DNA from 4 places in the Mesorhizobium sp. P2_F5 genome. Region 4 is predicted to be linked to each of the others. Evidence: predicted binding sites of a transcription regulator. Region 4 holds the regulator's gene; each other region holds the start of a gene.

Region 1 (4,210 bases), on a different contig from region 4:
GCCGATCTGTCCTCGGCGGCGCGCCTTGCCGAAGGACTGCATGTCGTGCCGGAATTCCTCGGCAATCGCTCGCCCTTCGCCGACCCCGAGGCCAAGGCGCTCATCGCCGGGCTGGGCATGGACACGTCGCCCGACAGTCTCGTCGCGCTCTATGTCGCCGGCCTGCTGGGCATCGGCTATGGCGTGCGCCAGATCCTGGCGGCGATGGCCAACAAAGGCATCGCCATCGATACCATCGTTGTCAGCGGCGGCGCTGCGCAAAGCGAATTGGTGCGCCAACTGCTGGCTGACACCACAGGGCTGACCGTCGCCGGCTCGACCTCGCCGGAGCCGGTGCTGCTCGGCTCGGCCGTATTGGCCGCGGTGGCGGCCGGAACCTATCCGGATGTGATTGCCGCGATGACCGGTATGTCGCGCATCGGCGATATCTATCGCCCGGCTGGCGGCGATCTCATGCCCTGGCACGACAAGCGCTACGCCGCTTTTGAACTGCTGCAGCAGGCGGGCCGCGCGATCCGCGACTGACCACGAGGCGAGGCCGGCAATCGAGGCTTAATGCGTCCGCGCAGCACCCGCCAGTTGGTCGGCATCGGTCAATGTCTGCAGAAAGGCGACGATGTCGTCGATTTCGGGATCGGTCAGCGCCGGCTTGCCGCCGGGCTTCCGGCCGAAGGGCGGGTCCTGGTTGAGATTGGCCCAGTAAGCCTTCGGCAGATCGTCATTTTGCCGGACCGTACCGTCGGCATTCCTCGGGTACCAGCGGCCGGGATCGCTGTCGCGGCTGGCATAGAAGGCGACCGCCCCGCGCAGTGTGTGGAAATAGCCATTGTGGAAGAAGCTCTTCTTCAGCGCTACGTTGCGCAGCGTCGGCGTGCGAAACAGGCCGCAATACTCCCTCCGGCCCTTGAGATCGGTCCTCAGCGGACCGCACAGGCCGAGGTCGAAATAGGTCGGATCGGCATTGGCCGGGATGGCCGGATTGCGCGGCACGCCGATGCCGAGGAAACCGAAATCGGTGAATTGCGGCGGCTCGCCGTCATTGGCCGGTTCGCTGAGATGGCAGCTGGCACAATTGCCCTTGGTCTCGTCCTCGAACAGGGAGCGCCCGTGCAATTCCTGTGCGCTCAGCGTCGCCTTGCCGGCAAGGAAGGCGTCGTAGCGGCTGGAGTACGGATAGAAATCTGTAGCACTCTGCTCGAATGTGCCGAGCGCCTCGACGGCGGCCTCGAAAGCATCGTCCGGACGGTCGAAGACAGTCTCGCCAAAGACCACCTTGATCTCGCCTGCATAGGCGGCCTTGCGCAAGGCAGCGGCGACGGCATCGCCATCCATGTTGGCCATCTCGAACGGCGACAAAAGCGGGATCCGCGCCTGGTCCTTGCCGTGGTCGGCGCGGCCGTCCCAGGTCAGGCCGCCGGTGGCACCATTGTCGACGCTCTCGTCGCCCTCGTCCTCGGAATCGTAGAAATGCTCGCTGAACGCCGGAACCGCCTGCAGATAGCGCAGCGACGGCACGGCGCGCAGTCCCGGCTGGTCCATCTCCGGTCCGCCCATCTCGACCGGTCCCGCTGAAGCCGGGCCAAAGGCGTGATGCGGATCATGGCAGGACGAGCAAGCCTGCAGGCCCGACGCGGACAGCGACGTATCGAAGAACATCTTGCGGCCGAGCGCGGTCAGTGCCGCCGCCCTGGCATAGGCGTCGCTGCGCGACATCGGCCCGGGATGGGCGCCGTCGGCGCCTGCCGCACGTGCTGGCGCCGCAAGACTGAGCAGCGCTGCCGCGCCGATGGCGATCGCCCGGCTTTTCCCCCACCTTGCCCAGTGTTGCGCCGTCATCTCATTCGGTCCGGTTTCGTCCGGGCTTAAAACCGCACTGCTACGGATTGATGACCGCGCCGCCTGCTCACGCAACCGTGTTCGCCGGCTTGGAAAACGTCACAAAGGTGACAAGGCGGTGGCCCTAATTTGGCGTGCCGCGCGAAAAGGTCCGGTTTTGTCGCGCTGCTCCTCCAGCCATTGTTCCAAGCCACGAGGTTTTCCATCATGACGAGGCTCAAGCTCCTCACTTCCCTCTATCTAGCCGGCTCGGCCCTTGCCCCCCTTGTCGCGGCAGGCGCCGTTCATGCCGCGCCCGCCGGCTATGACAAGATCGATACGGTCGTCGTCATCTATGCCGAGAACCGCAGCTTCGATAACCTCTATGGCGGCTTTCCCGGCGCCAACGGCCTGTCGAATGTGACGGCCAGCCAGGCGCGCCAGCTCGACCGCGACGGCCAACCGCTGACCGAATTGCCGCCGGCCTGGGGTGGACTCACCGGCAAGGGCGTGACGCCGGCGGTGACGGAAGCACAGACCGCGCATCTCGCCAATGCCGTCTTCGCCATCGACGATCCCAAGGGTTTTAACGAGAATACCGGGGTCATCACCCATGATCTTTGGCATCGCTTCTACCAGGAGCAGATGCAGATCGACGGCGGCAAGAACGACAAGTTCGTCGCCTGGGCCGATTCCGGCGGTCTCGTCATGGGCCATTATGACGGCTCGGTGCTGCCGATGTGGGCGGTCGGCAAGAAATACGTGCTGGCCGACAATTTCTTCCAGGGCGCCTTTGGCGGTTCCTTCCTCAACCATTTCATGCTCGCCTGCGCCTGCGTGCCGGTCTATCCCAACGCCGACAAGAGCCCGGTCAAGGACCAGATCGCCGTCGTCGACGCCGATGGCAAGACGCTCAAGATCGCCGACAATTCGCCGCCTTCGGCACTCGGCGGCGTGCCGAAATTCGTCAGTGACGGCGCCATCACACCCGATTTCTACGCCGTCAACACCATGCAGCCGCCCTACCAGCCGAGCAACAACAAGCCGGTCGCAGGCGGTGACGCAGCACTTGCCGACCCGGCGCAGCCGACCACGCTGCCGCCACAGCACGACATCACCATCGGTGACCTGCTGTCGCTAAAGGGCGTCGACTGGGCCTGGTATGCCGGCGCCTGGCAGGCCACACTCGACGGCAAGAATGCGACGCCGGTGCCGAACTTCCAGTTCCATCACCAGCCCTTCAACTATTTCGCGGCTTATGCGCCGGGCACGGCCGCCCGCGCCGAACACCTGAGAGACGGCGGCCTTGGCGGCACCGAGTTCATCAAGGCGATCGACGACGGCAAGCTGCCCGCCGTGTCCTTCTACAAGCCGCAGGGCAACCTCAACGAGCACAGCGGCTATGCCGATGTCACCTCAGGCGACCAGCATCTGGCCGACCTCGTCGCGCATCTCGAGAAGAGCCCGCAATGGCCGCATATGCTGGTTGTCGTCACCTATGACGAGAATGGCGGCTTCTGGGATCATGTCGCGCCGCCCAAGGCCGACCGCTGGGGCCCGGGCAACCGCATCCCGGCCTTCATCATCTCGCCCTATGCCAGGATGGGCATGGTCGATCACACGCAATACGACACCACGTCGATTCTGCGCTTCATCACCGCGCGTTACGATCTGCCGGTGCTGCCCGGCATCGTCGCCCGCGACAAGGCGCTGCGCAACAACGACCAGCCGCCGATGGGCGATCTGAGCGCGGCGCTCGATCTTAGTCGGTAGGCCAATCCAGACCGGACCTGTTCTTTCACACCGTCCAGAAATAGCGGACGATGTGAAAGAACACGGGCGCGGCGAAGACCAGGCTGTCGGCGCGATCCATCATGCCGCCATGGCCTTCGACGAGATGGCCCGGCTTGGTCGCACTTGACGGCCGGCCCACCAGCTTGCCAGAGAAAATTGGCCAACCCTATTCAGCCACCTTGGCCGTGATGCAATCTAGCGAAGGAAGTGGCGCCAAACCATCCTTGGTTCTTTCTTCTGGCTCCGGAGTTCCGTCTACTTCTTCGGCAGCACATTTGTAAATCGCTTCAATCACCAAGCCCCGAATCGTCGCATCAGGAAGTGTCAGGTAATCGAAGTACCTATCCCTCGTCGGAAAGCCCTGCAAATAATCAAGCGCGGTGTGGACGCAACCATCAAGCATTGCCTCCGCTTTTTCGCGGAAGATGGCCTCGTCTATGAGGATGACTCCTACGGAAGCCCAGGTGCCTCTGCTAAGAAATTTATATGCGGTACATCCGTTTTGGCCAACCTTCGCTGTTGCAACGAAGTCCTTGTAGGATGGCAGCAGGGCGGAGTTGGCTAAGGCTGACGTTATATCGTTTTGCCAGTTTGCGCCGTC
Region 2 (4,210 bases), on a different contig from region 4:
GCGCACCGGAACGCGAGCGCTATGCCGGCTATTATCGCGACTCAATCCGCGCGCTGGCCAAGGCAGGCATCGCCACGATCTGCTACAATTTCATGCCCGTGGTCGACTGGACCCGTACCGATCTCGCCTACCGGCTGCCGACGACGGGTTATGCCTTGCGTTTCGATGCGATCGATTTCGCCGCCTACGATCTGTTCGTGCTGAAGCGCAAGAATGGTGCGGCAAGCTATACGCCGGCGCGTATTACCCAGGCGGAAGCGCGGCTCAAGGAATTGCCGCCCGAGAAGATCGACCAGATCGAACGCAACCTGATCGCCGGTCTGCCGGCGACCGAGCGCAAATATGACCGCGAGAGCTTTCGCGAGGCCTTGGCGGACTATGACGGGATCGGGCCGAAGGAGCTGCGCGACAACCTCGCCTGGTTCCTGCGCGAGATCATTCCGGTAGCGGAAGAGGAGGGGGTGCGCATGTGCATCCATCCTGATGATCCGCCGTTTTCCCTCTACGGCCTGCCTCGTGTCGTTTCGACCGCCGAGGATGCGCGCTTCATTCTTGGGGCTGTCGACAGCCAGGCCAATGGGCTGACGTTCTGCACCGGCTCCTACGGCACGCGCGCCGACAACGACATTGTCGCCATGGTCAAGGAATTCGCCGACCGCATCCACTTTGCCCATCTGCGCAACATCACCATCGAGAAGGACGGCTCGTTCTACGAAGCCGAGCATCTCGAGGGCGGCACCGATATGGCGCATGTCATCCTGGCGTTGATGCAGGAAGAGGCGCGCCGCCATAGAGAAGGCCGCGCCGACTGGCAAATCCCGATGCGGCCGGACCATGGCCATCTGCTCGCCGACGATATCGGCAAGACAAGGATCAATCCCGGCTACTCGCTGATCGGCCGCCTGAAAGGCCTCGCCGAACTGCGCGGCATCATGCGCGCCGTGGAGACGTTCGGGCTTGCTTGAAGCGACAAACGAATTGCGTTCAATGCCGATTTAACGTGCCGTCGCTGTAGATCATGCGGCCGGCGCGGAATGTCGCCCGCACCCGCGCCACCGGCTGGCGATCGGCAACGACCAGATCGGCCAGCAGTCCCGTCTCGATGGCGCCGCGATCGGTAAGCCCGAGCGCCGTGGCTGGATTGGCACTTGTCAGCGCTGCCGCCGCTACAAGACTGCCTTCGCGCAGTTCCGCCAGGCCGAGCACGGCCGGCAGGATGGAGGCTGGATGATAGTCGCTGGCCAGCATGTCGAGCAGCCCGGCCTGGTAAGCCTGGCGCGCCGAAAGATTGCCGGAATAGGATTGGCCGCGCAGCGCATTGGGCGCTCCCATCACAGTATGCATTGCGAGCCTCCTGGCTTCCTGCGCCGCTTCCAGGGTCACCGGGAATTCGCTGAGCGTGGCGCCAAGGCCATGAACCAGTTCCACCTTCTCCAGCGTGTCGTCATCATGCGAGGCAAGCGCGACGCCATTGGCCTGCGCACGCGCCGACAGATCCTGCAGTGCGTTGAGCACATCGCCCTGGCCCTCGCGGCCGGCTATGCGATGGCCGACGACCTCGGATGCCTGGGCAACCGACATGCCGCGCTCCTTGGCGATGCGTGCGATGTAAAGCTCGACATCGCGATACTGGCCCTGTCCCGGCGTGTGATCCATCAGCGAGATCAGATGCAGCCTGCCGGCATCCATCAGCTTCTGCAACATGGGAACCGCCGGGGTGAAGGTGACTTCGAAGCGGGCATGGATGCGGTGATCGACCAGCAGGTGGTCCTTCATTCCGGCAATGGTGTCGATGATTGCAGACGTATGCTCTTCGGAGCGCGCCACGCCGCTGGTGATGCTGGCGCCGATGAAGGACAGCGCGGCATAGGCGGTGGTGACGCCGCAGGAGGCGAGCTTCTTGTCGAGTTCGGCGATGCCGATCTTCATCGGCACATGCACGCCGAGGCGCGGTTCGACTTCCTTCTCGACCATGTCGCCATGCATGTCGATGAAGCCTGGCAGAAGCAGGCGGCCGCCGCCTGATATGTCGGCATTCTCGACCGGCTCGTTTCGGATCTCGGCAATCCGGCCGTTTTCGATGCGGATGGCGCCGCTCGGGATGACGCGGTCGCGCAGGACAATTTCGAATTCACTTAGCCACATGCAATTTCTCTTCGAGGCGGGTCAGGACGGGATTTTCGGTCGGCAAGACCAAGGGACAGGCGTCCCCATAACAGCTGCTTGCCCCCGAAAAATGACAATCGGTGACGGGCCTTGTGATTGACGCGAAAAGTCACGGTTCATGAAAGTTCACGGCCGCATTTCTTTTCAAGCCGGCTTCGGGTTTGTCCCTCGATTGCCAGCTTGACAGAAAGCTGACAACGTATCATATCCGAAAAGCTGACTATGTATCATATTATTCCGCGCAGCTGTTAAGACCGGTAAAGCCGGCTGTCCCAGGGAGGCGATTGTGGGAGACGCTATCAGCCAGTGGAGCAATTGGTCGGGCTATGTCACGGCCAGGCCGCAGGCTTTTGCCGAACCGCAAACTCTCGATGAATTGGGCGAACTCCTGCGCAGCGCGCCCGGACCTGTCCGCTTCGTCGGCACGGGGCATTCCTTCACACCGCTGGTCAGGAATGACGGCACCATCCTGTCGCTCGACCGCTTCGAGGGGCTAAAGTCACACGATCCCGAAAAACTGACGGCCCGGGTCGGCGCCGGCACCAAGATCGGCGCGCTGGCAAAACTTCTGCACGGCGTCGGCCAGGCGCTGCCAAACATGGGTGACATCGACAAGCAGGCATTTGGGGGAGCGCTCGGCACCGCCACGCATGGCTCGGGCATCACGCTCGGCGCCTACCACACCCAGCTCGAGGCGATGCAGATCGTCGACGGGCGCGGCGAGGTCAAGGAGTTCGACCGCGCCACAAGCCCAGACATGATCGATGCCATGGGCGCCTCGCTCGGTGCCTTCGGGGCGGTGACCGAGGTGACGATCCGCAATGTCGCGAGTTGCCGGATGCGGCACCGCCGCTGGACAGCGCCGATTGCCGACGTGCTATCGCAATTCGAGAGCACCGTGACGGCGCATCGTTCGGCAGAATTCTACTACGTGCCGTTTTCGGGCCAGGCGCTGCTGATCGCCAGCGACATCACCGACGCGCCGGCGACGGTGCGCCCGCCGACGGAAGACGACGATGCGGTGACAACGCTGAGGAAGTTGCGCGACTATCTCAGCTGGTTTCCCTGGCTGCGCCGCCGTCTCATCGGCTCGGCCTTCGCCAAGGTGCCGCCCGAGGATTATGTCGAGGACTGGCTGAAGGTCTTCACCTCGGAGCGCAACGTCAAGTTCAACGAGATGGAATATCACCTGCCGTTCGAGGAAGGGACGGCGGCGCTGGGCGAAATCATCGCGCTGCTCGAGACGCGGTTTCCGGATGTCTACTTTCCGATCGAAGTTCGCGTCGTCGCGCCCGACAACATCTGGCTCAGCCCCTTCTACAAGCGCCCGACATGCTCCGTCGCCATTCATCACGGCGTCGAGCGCGATCCGATGGCGTACTTCAACGCCGCCGAACCGATCTTCAGGAAGCGCGGCGGCCGCCCGCATTGGGGCAAGATGCACAGCCTCGCCGCCAAGGAACTGAGTGCGCTCTATCCGCGCTGGAGCGATGCGATGGCGGTGCGCCGGGAGATGGACCCGGACAACCGTTTCGTGACGCCTTACATGGCCAGGCTGCTCGGCGTCGCGACATGAGCCTGACCGACACCTATTTTGCCGAACTGTCTACCGCGCTCAGGGCGGTCGGGATCTTTCAGCCTTGCCTGGTGCTCGATCTCGACCGGCTCGACCACAACATCGCCGCGATCAAGGTGAAGTTCGCCACCGGCCTCGATCTGCGCCTCGTCGACAAGTCGCTGCCATGCCTGCCGCTCATCCAGCATATCCGCGCGGCGTTCGCGACCGACAGGCTGATGACTTTTCATCTGCCGATCAGCGCCGAAATGCTGAAAGCCTTTCCCGATGTCGATCTGCTGCTTGGCAAGCCGATGCCGGTCGCCGGTGCCAGGCACGCGCTGACCAAGGGCGTTCTCGCCGGTCTTGGCGAAGCGACGTCGCGCATCGTCTGGCTGATCGATACCGAGGAGCGGCTGGCCGCCTATGGCGCGCTTGCCACCGAGCTCGACCGCGAGCTGCGCATCTGCTTCGAGGTCGATGTCGGCC
Region 3 (4,210 bases), on a different contig from region 4:
CGCCGTCACCGGCTTCGACATCGATGAGGAGCGTTTTGCAGCACTGCTCGATTACATCGACGCGAGCTTCCAGCAAGGGCCGAACGGTCCGGTTGTCATCGAGAATGCCGCCTATTCCCGCTTCGACCGCTTCTTCGAGGCGAACGGCCATTTCAACGCGCCGGTCGGCTGCAACACTTGGACGGCGGCGGGTCTGCGCACCGCTGGCCTGCGCACCGGCTGGTGGAACCCACTGCCGGCCTCGCTCGGCCTGTCGATGCGGCTTTACAACTAGGCAAAAACGGCATCCCGGCGCCGCTCAGCGCCGAATGATTTTCTGCGGCTCCCAGCCGTAGAGCCAGTCGAGATCGGCCACGAGCTTTTCGGGCGAGCGCATGGCCAGGAACAGGTTGCGGGCGATCGCCACCGGACCGGCGGCGTGCCAGGCCAGGCGGTTGACGGCGCCGCGACGTGCTGCCTTGGCGACCCGCGGTCGCCGCAGGTTTTCCCAGATTTGAAGACTTCCCGCCGGATCGGCGGGGAAATCGGCGGTGACGTCAGCCAGCATTACGGCATCCTCGATCGCCATGGCCGCACCTTGCGCCGCAAACGGCGTCATCGCATGCGCGGCGTCGCCGATCAGGGCGACGCCTTGCGGGCTCGTCCACCGCCTTTGTTCGACGGTGTGGATCGGAAAGGCCGTCCACGGGCCGGCCAGCGCCACAAGCTTCGCCAGGCCTGGCGCGGTGTGGCGCGTGGCGCCGTCGAGCACAGCTGGGTCGGCACGGCCCGACCAGGCTTCGGCTATCCGCTCGCCCTTGGTGAAAGCGGCGAGATTGAAGGCGCGGCCCTTGCTGACGGGATAGGCGACCATGTGGAAACCGGGATGCAGGAAAGTGGTGACGCAGTCGGCGGCGCCGATGGCGGCAAAGGCTTCTCCGGCGGCGTTCTCGGCCGCGATCGTGGCCCGCCAGGCAAGTTCGCCGGAGAAATGGCTCTTGCCGAAGCCCGTAAGTTGCGCCCGAACCGACGACCAGACACCGTCGGCGCCGACCAGGAGCCGGCCACGGGCCTCGATGGCGTGGCCATCCGCTTCGGCGGTCACGGCAACACCTTGCGGGTTGATGGCGAGCCTGCTCACCCGGGCACCGGTGATGAGCTCAATCCCCGGCCGTTCAGCGGCCTGCGCCAGCAGCGCCGCCTGCAGATCGGCGCGGTGGGTAACGAGATAGGGCGCCTGCCAGCGCGCTTCGGCGGCTTGCCCAAGTGGCACCCGAGCCAGTTCGCGCAGCGTCCCGGCGTCCTTGAGCACGACCGCTTCCGGTCGCAAGGCCGCCGGCAGCAGCCGGTCGAGCACGCCGAGTTTTCGAAGAATGCGTGTTGCGTTGGGCGAAAGCTGAATGCCGGCGCCGGCTGCTTCGAGGCGCGACGCCTGTTCGAACAGTTTTACGGGATAGCCGCGTTCGGCGAAGGCAAGGGCAACCGTCAACCCGGCAACGCCGGCCCCGGCGATTATGACCTGCCGGGACCTGATGTCTTCCATCGGGCTAGCCGCGACAGGATCAGGCGGCCTGGTCGATGTAAATGCAGCCGGCGGGCAGGGTTTCCGTCGCCTTCAGCTTCGCCGAATAGCGGTAGAGCGTCGAGCAATAGGGGCAGACCTTTTCATTGTCGTCGCCCATGTCGAGGAAGACATGCGGATGATCGAAGGGTGGGTTGGCGCCGGTGCACATGAATTCCCTGACACCGATGTCGATCGCCGGATGGCCGGCATCGTTCTGGAAATGGGGAATGGAACCGCCTGCCATCATCGTCTCCTTAACGCAGTCTCGTCTGCATCTGGATCATAACAGCTCTCTTTGCAAGATCGATGAAATGAAACTGTCGTAAAACCCTGTCAGAGGATAAGTTAAGCCGGTTAAGCGCATGACCCCGGAAGCCGAGCTACTCCGCGACGGATCATGCGTCACAAAGGCATGTTAGAGCGTCCATGGCCATCTCGGCATGTGCGGCGCTCCAAGGGAACGGTTGCGGGCAGGAAACCATGAATGAACTGAAGCCGGTGCAGAGCGAATTCATCAATGTCGAGGTGGCGAGCCCCGAGGGCGGCAATCCCGACCGTTTCGTCAACCGCGAATTCTCCTGGCTGCAGTTCAACCGGCGCGTTCTTGAGGAATCGCAGAACGAGCACCATCCGCTGCTCGAGCGGGTCCGCTTCCTGTCGATCTCGGCCGCCAATCTCGATGAATTCTTCATGGTCCGCGTTGCCGGTCTTGCCGGCCAGGTGCGCGAAGGCATCGCGCTCAAGAGCCCCGACGGCCGCACGCCCGAGCAGCAGCTCGAACAATTGCTGCGCGAGGTCGAGCGGCTGCAGGAGGACCAGCAGAACAGCCTGTCGGCGCTGATGCTGCTGCTCAACAAGGAAGGTATTGAGAGCATCACCCGCGATGCACTGACCAAGGATGAGAAGGTCTGGCTGGAAGACCATTTCCAGGACCAGGTCTTCCCGGTGCTGACCCCGCTGTCGATCGACCCGGCGCATCCGTTCCCGTTCATTCCCAACCTCGGCTTCTCCATGGCGCTGCAATTGCGCCATCGCAAGAATGGCGAGGAGATGAGCGCGCTCTTGCGCCTGCCGGTGGCGCTGAAGCGCTTCATCCGTCTGCCCGACCGCAAGCAGCATGTTCGCTTCATCCCGCTCGAGGAGGCGGTCGGCCTCTATATCGGCAAGCTGTTCCCCGGCTACGAGGTCAAGGGCTCCGGCACCTTCCGCATCATTCGAGACAGCGATATCGAGGTCGAGGAGGAGTCGGAAGATCTCGTGCGCCTGTTCGAGACGGCGCTGAAGCGCCGCCGCCGCGGTTCGGTCATCCGCATCGAATTCGACAAGTTGATGCCCGGCGAATTGCGCGAGTTCGTTGCCGGCGAGCTTGGCGTCTCTTCGAGTCGCATCAGCGTGCTGACCGGCCCGCTGGCGCTCAGCCAGATTTCCGAGATCGTTGCCGTGCCGCGCGACGACCTCAAATTCAGGCCCTACAATCCGCGCTTTCCAGAGCGCATCCGCGAGCATGGCGGCGATTGTTTCGCGGCCATCCGCGAGAAGGACATCGTCGTCCACCACCCCTATGAATCCTTCGACGTGGTGGTGCAGTTCCTGCGCCAGGCGATGGCCGATCCGGAAGTGGTGGCGATCAAGCAGACGCTTTATCGCACCTCCAACGACAGCCCGATCGTGCGCGCGCTGGTCGACGCGGCCGAGGCCGGCAAGTCGGTGACCGCGCTGGTCGAGCTCAAGGCGCGCTTTGACGAGGAAGCCAACATCCGCTGGGCGCGGGACCTCGAGCGCGCCGGCGTCCAGGTCGTGTTCGGCTTCCTCGAACTGAAGACGCATGCCAAGATGTCATTGGTGGTGCGTCGCGAGGACGGCAAGCTGCGCAACTATGTGCATCTGGGCACCGGCAACTACCATCCGGTCACCGCGCGCATCTACACCGACCTGTCCTTCTTCACCACCGATCCGACGATCGCGCGCGATGTCGCGCAGCTGTTCAACTTCATCACCGGCTATGCCGAGCCAACCGATGAGATGCGGATCGCCATCTCGCCGTTCACGCTGCGCAGCCGCATCCTGAAGCACATTGCCGACGAGATCGCCCATGCGCTGGCGGGTCGGCCGGCGCGCATCTGGATGAAGATGAACGCGCTCGTCGATCCCAACATCATCGACGCACTCTATGACGCCAGCCGTGCCGGCGTCGAGATCGACCTCGTCGTACGCGGCATCTGCTGCCTGCGGCCGCAGGTGCCCGGCCTGTCGGAAAACATCAGGGTCAAGTCGATCGTCGGCCGCTTCCTCGAACACAGCCGCATCTACTGCTTCGGCAACGGCCACGGCCTGCCCTCGGACGGGGCGATCGTCTACATCTCCTCGGCTGACCTGATGCCGCGCAATCTCGACCGCCGCGTCGAGACCATGGTGCCGATCACCAATCCAACTGTGCATGAACAGATACTTGGCCAGATCATGCTGGGCAACATCATGGACAACCAGCAAAGTTTCGACGTATTGGCTGACGGAACCTCCCGGCGCGTCGTGCTGGAGGAGGGTGAGGAACCGTTCAACGCGCAGGAATATTTCATGACCAATCCTAGCCTGTCCGGACGGGGCGATGCGCTGAAGTCGCATGCGCCCAAGCGCATCGCGCAGTTCAAGCGCCGCAAGAAAAACGCT
Region 4 (4,210 bases):
AACCACCGGCCTTAGCCATTCGACCATATCGGCGATCTCTTCTGACCTGATTCAAGAAGGCATCCTGGCCGAGAGCAAGCCCGGCGAGACCGGTGCGCTGAAACGCGGACGGCCACAGGTCGGCCTTGGCCTCAATCCGGAAGCAGCCGCGGTGATGACCGTGGTGCTGTCGCTGAATTTCCTTTCCGTCACCGTCATCGACTATGCCGGCCATGTGGTCGCCGAGGAGCAGCGCCGGCTGGACACGCTGACCATGCCGCGCGACGAACTGATCGGCGAATGCACGGCAATCGTGCGGCGGCGGCTCGAGGATCCCGACCTCGATGTCCAAAGCATCGCCCGCATTGCCATGGGCATCCAGGGCATCACCGATTCGCAGGCGCGCGCCATGCTGTGGTCGCCGATCACGCCGCTGACCGACATCGCGTTCGCCGACATACTGGAAGCGGAGTTCGGCATTCCGGCCACCATGGAGAACGACTGCAACATGATGGCGGTGGCGCTGCAATGGCGCCAGCCTGAGCGCTACCGCGACGATTTCATTGCCATCCTGCTCTCGCACGGCATCGGCATGGGGTTGGTGCTGAAAGGCGAACTGTTCACCGGCACCCATTCCTCAGGCGGCGAGTTCGGCCACATGATCCACCGTCCCGGCGGCGCGCTCTGTCGCTGCGGGCGGCGTGGCTGCGTCGAGGCCTATGCCGGCAACTACGCCATCTGGCGCAATGCCATGGGGATGAGCGAGGACGCCGAACCGGTCGATGTCGGCGACGCCGACATGCGGGGGCTTGCCACACGCGCTCGCGAAACCGAAGGTCCCGAGCGGGAAGCCTACCGCAAGGCCGGGGAAGCGCTCGGCTTCGGCCTTGGCAGCCTGTTCGCCCTAATCGATCCCGCCCCCGTCGCCATGGTCGGTGTCAGCGCCGCCGCCTTCGATCTGATCGAACCGGCATTGCGCAATGCGATTGCCCAGACCGCCGGCGGCCAGCACTCGAAGTCGATTTCCTTCGACACCGAACCCAACGAACTGCCGCTGATCCGCGAAGGCTGCGCCATGCGCGCGCTCGGCTTCGTCGACCAGGAGATTTTCGCGCCGGGGATTCAGGCGAAATCTAGCAAACATGTCGCCTGAGAGGCCGGCAACGGCGCGGCGCGCCGCGCGTCAATCTTCGCGGATGGCGTAGCCTGCACCGCGGATGGTGCGGATCACGTCAGGCATGCGGCCATTGTTGACCGCCTTGCGCAAGCGCCCGACATGCACGTCGACCGTGCGCTCGTCGATATAGATCGTCTCGCCCCAGACATTGTCGAGCAGTTGGCTGCGCGAGAAGACCCGACCTGGATGGCGCATCATGAATTCGAGCAGGCGGAACTCGGTCGGCCCGAGCCGGATCTCGCTCTTCTTGCGGTAGACCCGGTGCGATTCACGGTCGAGCACGATGTCGCCGACCTTGAGCACGCTGGAGAGCACTTCCGGCTTGGCGCGGCGCAGCAGCGCTTTCACGCGCGCCATGAACTCCGGCGTCGAGAACGGCTTGACCAGATAGTCGTCGGCACCGGTGGACAAGCCACGCACGCGGTCGCTTTCTTCGCCGCGCGCGGTCAGCATGATGATCGGCAGCCGTTCGGTCTCGGGCCGCATTCTGAGCCGCCGGCACAGCTCGATGCCGGACACCGCCGGCACCATCCAGTCGAGCACCAGCAGATCGGGGACGTTTTCCTGCAGCCGGATTTCGGCCTCGTCGCCGCGCGTCACCACCTCGACCTGGTAGCCTTCGGATTCGAGGTTGTAGCGGAGCAGCACGCCCAGTGGCTCCTCATCCTCCACGACCATGATGCGTGGCGCAATCATCAGCAGTTCACCCTTGTCAGGCCGAAGTGGCCATCGCCGTCTCGTCCTGCTTCGGACGATTGGCGGGCAATTGCTGGCCGGTCAGCACATAGTACGCATTTTCAGCGATGTTGGTGACATGATCGCCGATGCGCTCCAGATTCTTGGCGCAGAACAGGAGATGCGTGCAGGCGGTGATGTTGCGCGGGTCCTCCATCATGTAGGTCAAGAGTTCGCGAAACACCGACGTGTACTTGACGTCGATGCGCTCGTCCTCATTCCTGAGTTTCGCCAGGGCTGCGGCATCCGCGGCGGCATATTCCTCGACAACGCCTTGCACCTGGATCAGCACCAGCTGCGCCATGGCGTCGATGGAATGCGACAGGTCGCGCGGCGTAACGCTGAGGCCGACAGTGCCGACGCGCTTGGCGATGTTCTTGGCGAGATCGCCGATGCGTTCGAGGTCGCCGGCCATGCGGATCGAGCCGACCACAGCGCGCAGGTCGTTGGCCATTGGCTGGCGCTTGGCGATCAGCGTGATGGCGCGGTCATCCAGCTCACGCTGGCGCGCGTCCATGATGGCGTCGTCGGAAACGACACGCTGCGCCAGCGCATTGTCGGAATTGAGCAACGCCCTGGTCGAGGCGTTGACCATCGAGCCGGCCAGATCGCCCATGTCGCGGATCAGCTTGCTGATCTGCCCCAGCTCTTCATCGAAGGAGGCGACGGTATGTTCACCCATGATCTTGGTCCTCGTGCCTGAAAATTCAACCGCCGGACGGCTCAGCCGAAGCGGCCGGTAATATAGTCCTGGGTGCGCTTGTCGTCGGGGTTGGTGAACATCTTGTCGGTGGCGCCCTCCTCGACCAGATAGCCGAGATGGAACATCGCCGTGCGCTGCGACACGCGCGCCGCCTGCTGCATCGAGTGGGTGACGATGACGATGGTGTAGTTCTGGCGCAGCTCGTCGATCAGCTCCTCGACGCGGGCGGTGGCGATCGGATCGAGCGCCGAGCAGGGCTCGTCCATCAGGATCACTTCCGGCGACACGGCGATGGCGCGCGCGATGCACAGGCGCTGCTGCTGGCCGCCGGACAGACCGGTGCCGGGCTCCTGCAGGCGGTCCTTGACCTCGTTCCAGATCGCCGCCTTCTTCAGGCTGGATTCGACGATCTGGTCCATGTCGGACTTGCGCTTGGCCAGCCCGTGGATGCGCGGGCCGTAGGCGACATTTTCGTAGATCGACTTCGGGAACGGATTGGGCTTCTGGAACACCATGCCGACGCGGGCGCGGAGTTCGACGACGTCGATGTTCTTGTCGTAGATGTCGTCCTCGTCCAGCGTGATCTTGCCGGTCACCCGCGCCGAATCGATGGTGTCGTTCATGCGGTTGAGACAGCGCAGGAAGGTCGACTTGCCGCAACCGGACGGGCCGATCAGCGCCGTCACCTGGTTCTGGCGGACGTCGAGATTGACGTCAAACAGCGCCTGCTTCTCGCCGTAGAAGACGCCGACCTTGTCGCCGCGCATCTTGATGACTTCGTTCGACTTGGCGTTCATCTTGTCGCCCACTGCGTTTTCAAGGGACTGTTCGGTCATGATGTTCATACCAAATTGCCTTTTTTCTACCAGCGCCGCTCGAACCGGCGTCGAAGCACGATCGCGGTGATGTTCATGGCCATGAGGAAGACGAGCAGGATGATGATGGCGCCGGACATGCGCTCGACAAAAGCGCGTTCGGCCTCGTTTGCCCACATGTAGATCTGCACCGGCAGCGCGGTCGCCGGATCGAAAGGCGTCTTCGGATAGTCGGCGACGAAGGCGACCATGCCGATTAGGAGCAGCGGTGCCGTCTCACCCAGCGCACGCGCCAGGCCGATGATGGTTCCGGTCAGGATGCCGGGAGCGGCAAGCGGCAGGATGTGCTGGAACACCATCTGCATCTTCGAGGCGCCAAGCCCAAGCGCTGCCGAGCGGATCGACGGCGGCACCGCGGCAAGGGCGGCGCGCGTGGCGATGATGATGGTCGGCAGCGTCATCAGGGTCAGCACCAGGCCGCCGACGAAGGCAGCGGAGCGCGGCATTCCGAGGAAGTTGATGAACACGGCAAGGCCGAGCAGGCCGAAAACGATCGACGGCACCGCCGCCAGATTGTTGATGTTGACTTCGATCAGGTCGGTGAAGCGGTTCTTTTTGGCGAATTCCTCGAGATAAATGGAGGCGGCGACGCCGATCGGCAGCGCCAAGAGCAGCACGATCACCATCATGTAGAACGAGCCGATGATGGCCACGCCCATGCCCGACGTTTCCGGGCGGCTGGAAGCGCCATAGGTGAACAGGCCGGTGTTGAAATGCTCGGCCATCACGCCGTCCGCCCTA

What was found. The regulator PhoB, encoded in region 4, activates phosphate uptake and scavenging genes when phosphate is short. The targets are predictions, from matches to a motif close to TGTCATNNANCTGTCAT.
Region 1: the regulator PhoB is predicted to act here: its motif matches at 1,876-1,892, upstream of AC1DYO_RS26585 (acid phosphatase).
Region 2: the regulator PhoB is predicted to act here: its motif matches at 2,347-2,363, upstream of AC1DYO_RS08450 (alpha-D-ribose 1-methylphosphonate 5-triphosphate diphosphatase).
Region 3: the regulator PhoB is predicted to act here: its motif matches at 1,851-1,867, upstream of AC1DYO_RS09400 (RNA degradosome polyphosphate kinase).

Annotation. Positions count from the first base shown of each region.
Region 1 is NZ_JBFUEY010000024.1:9,294-13,503, reverse strand. Features, by position in the region: gene AC1DYO_RS26595 (FGGY-family carbohydrate kinase) at 1-525, shown strand, start outside; gene AC1DYO_RS26590 (cytochrome-c peroxidase) at 553-1,836, opposite strand; gene AC1DYO_RS26585 (acid phosphatase) at 2,044-3,588, shown strand; partial or broken gene AC1DYO_RS26580 (phosphatidate cytidylyltransferase) at 3,614-3,718, opposite strand; gene AC1DYO_RS26575 (hypothetical protein) at 3,776-4,210, opposite strand, start outside.
Region 2 is NZ_JBFUEY010000004.1:402,169-406,378, reverse strand. Features, by position in the region: gene uxuA (mannonate dehydratase) at 1-965, shown strand, start outside; gene AC1DYO_RS08450 (alpha-D-ribose 1-methylphosphonate 5-triphosphate diphosphatase) at 985-2,145, opposite strand; gene AC1DYO_RS08445 (D-arabinono-1,4-lactone oxidase) at 2,453-3,742, shown strand; gene AC1DYO_RS08440 (alanine racemase) at 3,739-4,210, shown strand, end outside.
Region 3 is NZ_JBFUEY010000005.1:13,151-17,360, forward strand. Features, by position in the region: gene AC1DYO_RS09385 (TIGR02117 family protein) at 1-274, shown strand, start outside; gene AC1DYO_RS09390 (FAD-dependent monooxygenase) at 299-1,522, opposite strand; gene AC1DYO_RS09395 (zinc-finger domain-containing protein) at 1,542-1,787, opposite strand; gene AC1DYO_RS09400 (RNA degradosome polyphosphate kinase) at 2,024-4,210, shown strand, end outside.
Region 4 is NZ_JBFUEY010000006.1:16,553-20,762, reverse strand. Features, by position in the region: gene AC1DYO_RS10720 (ROK family protein) at 1-1,132, shown strand, start outside; gene phoB (phosphate regulon transcriptional regulator PhoB) at 1,163-1,852, opposite strand; gene phoU (phosphate signaling complex protein PhoU) at 1,869-2,573, opposite strand; gene pstB (phosphate ABC transporter ATP-binding protein PstB) at 2,615-3,439, opposite strand; gene pstA (phosphate ABC transporter permease PstA) at 3,457-4,210, opposite strand, start outside.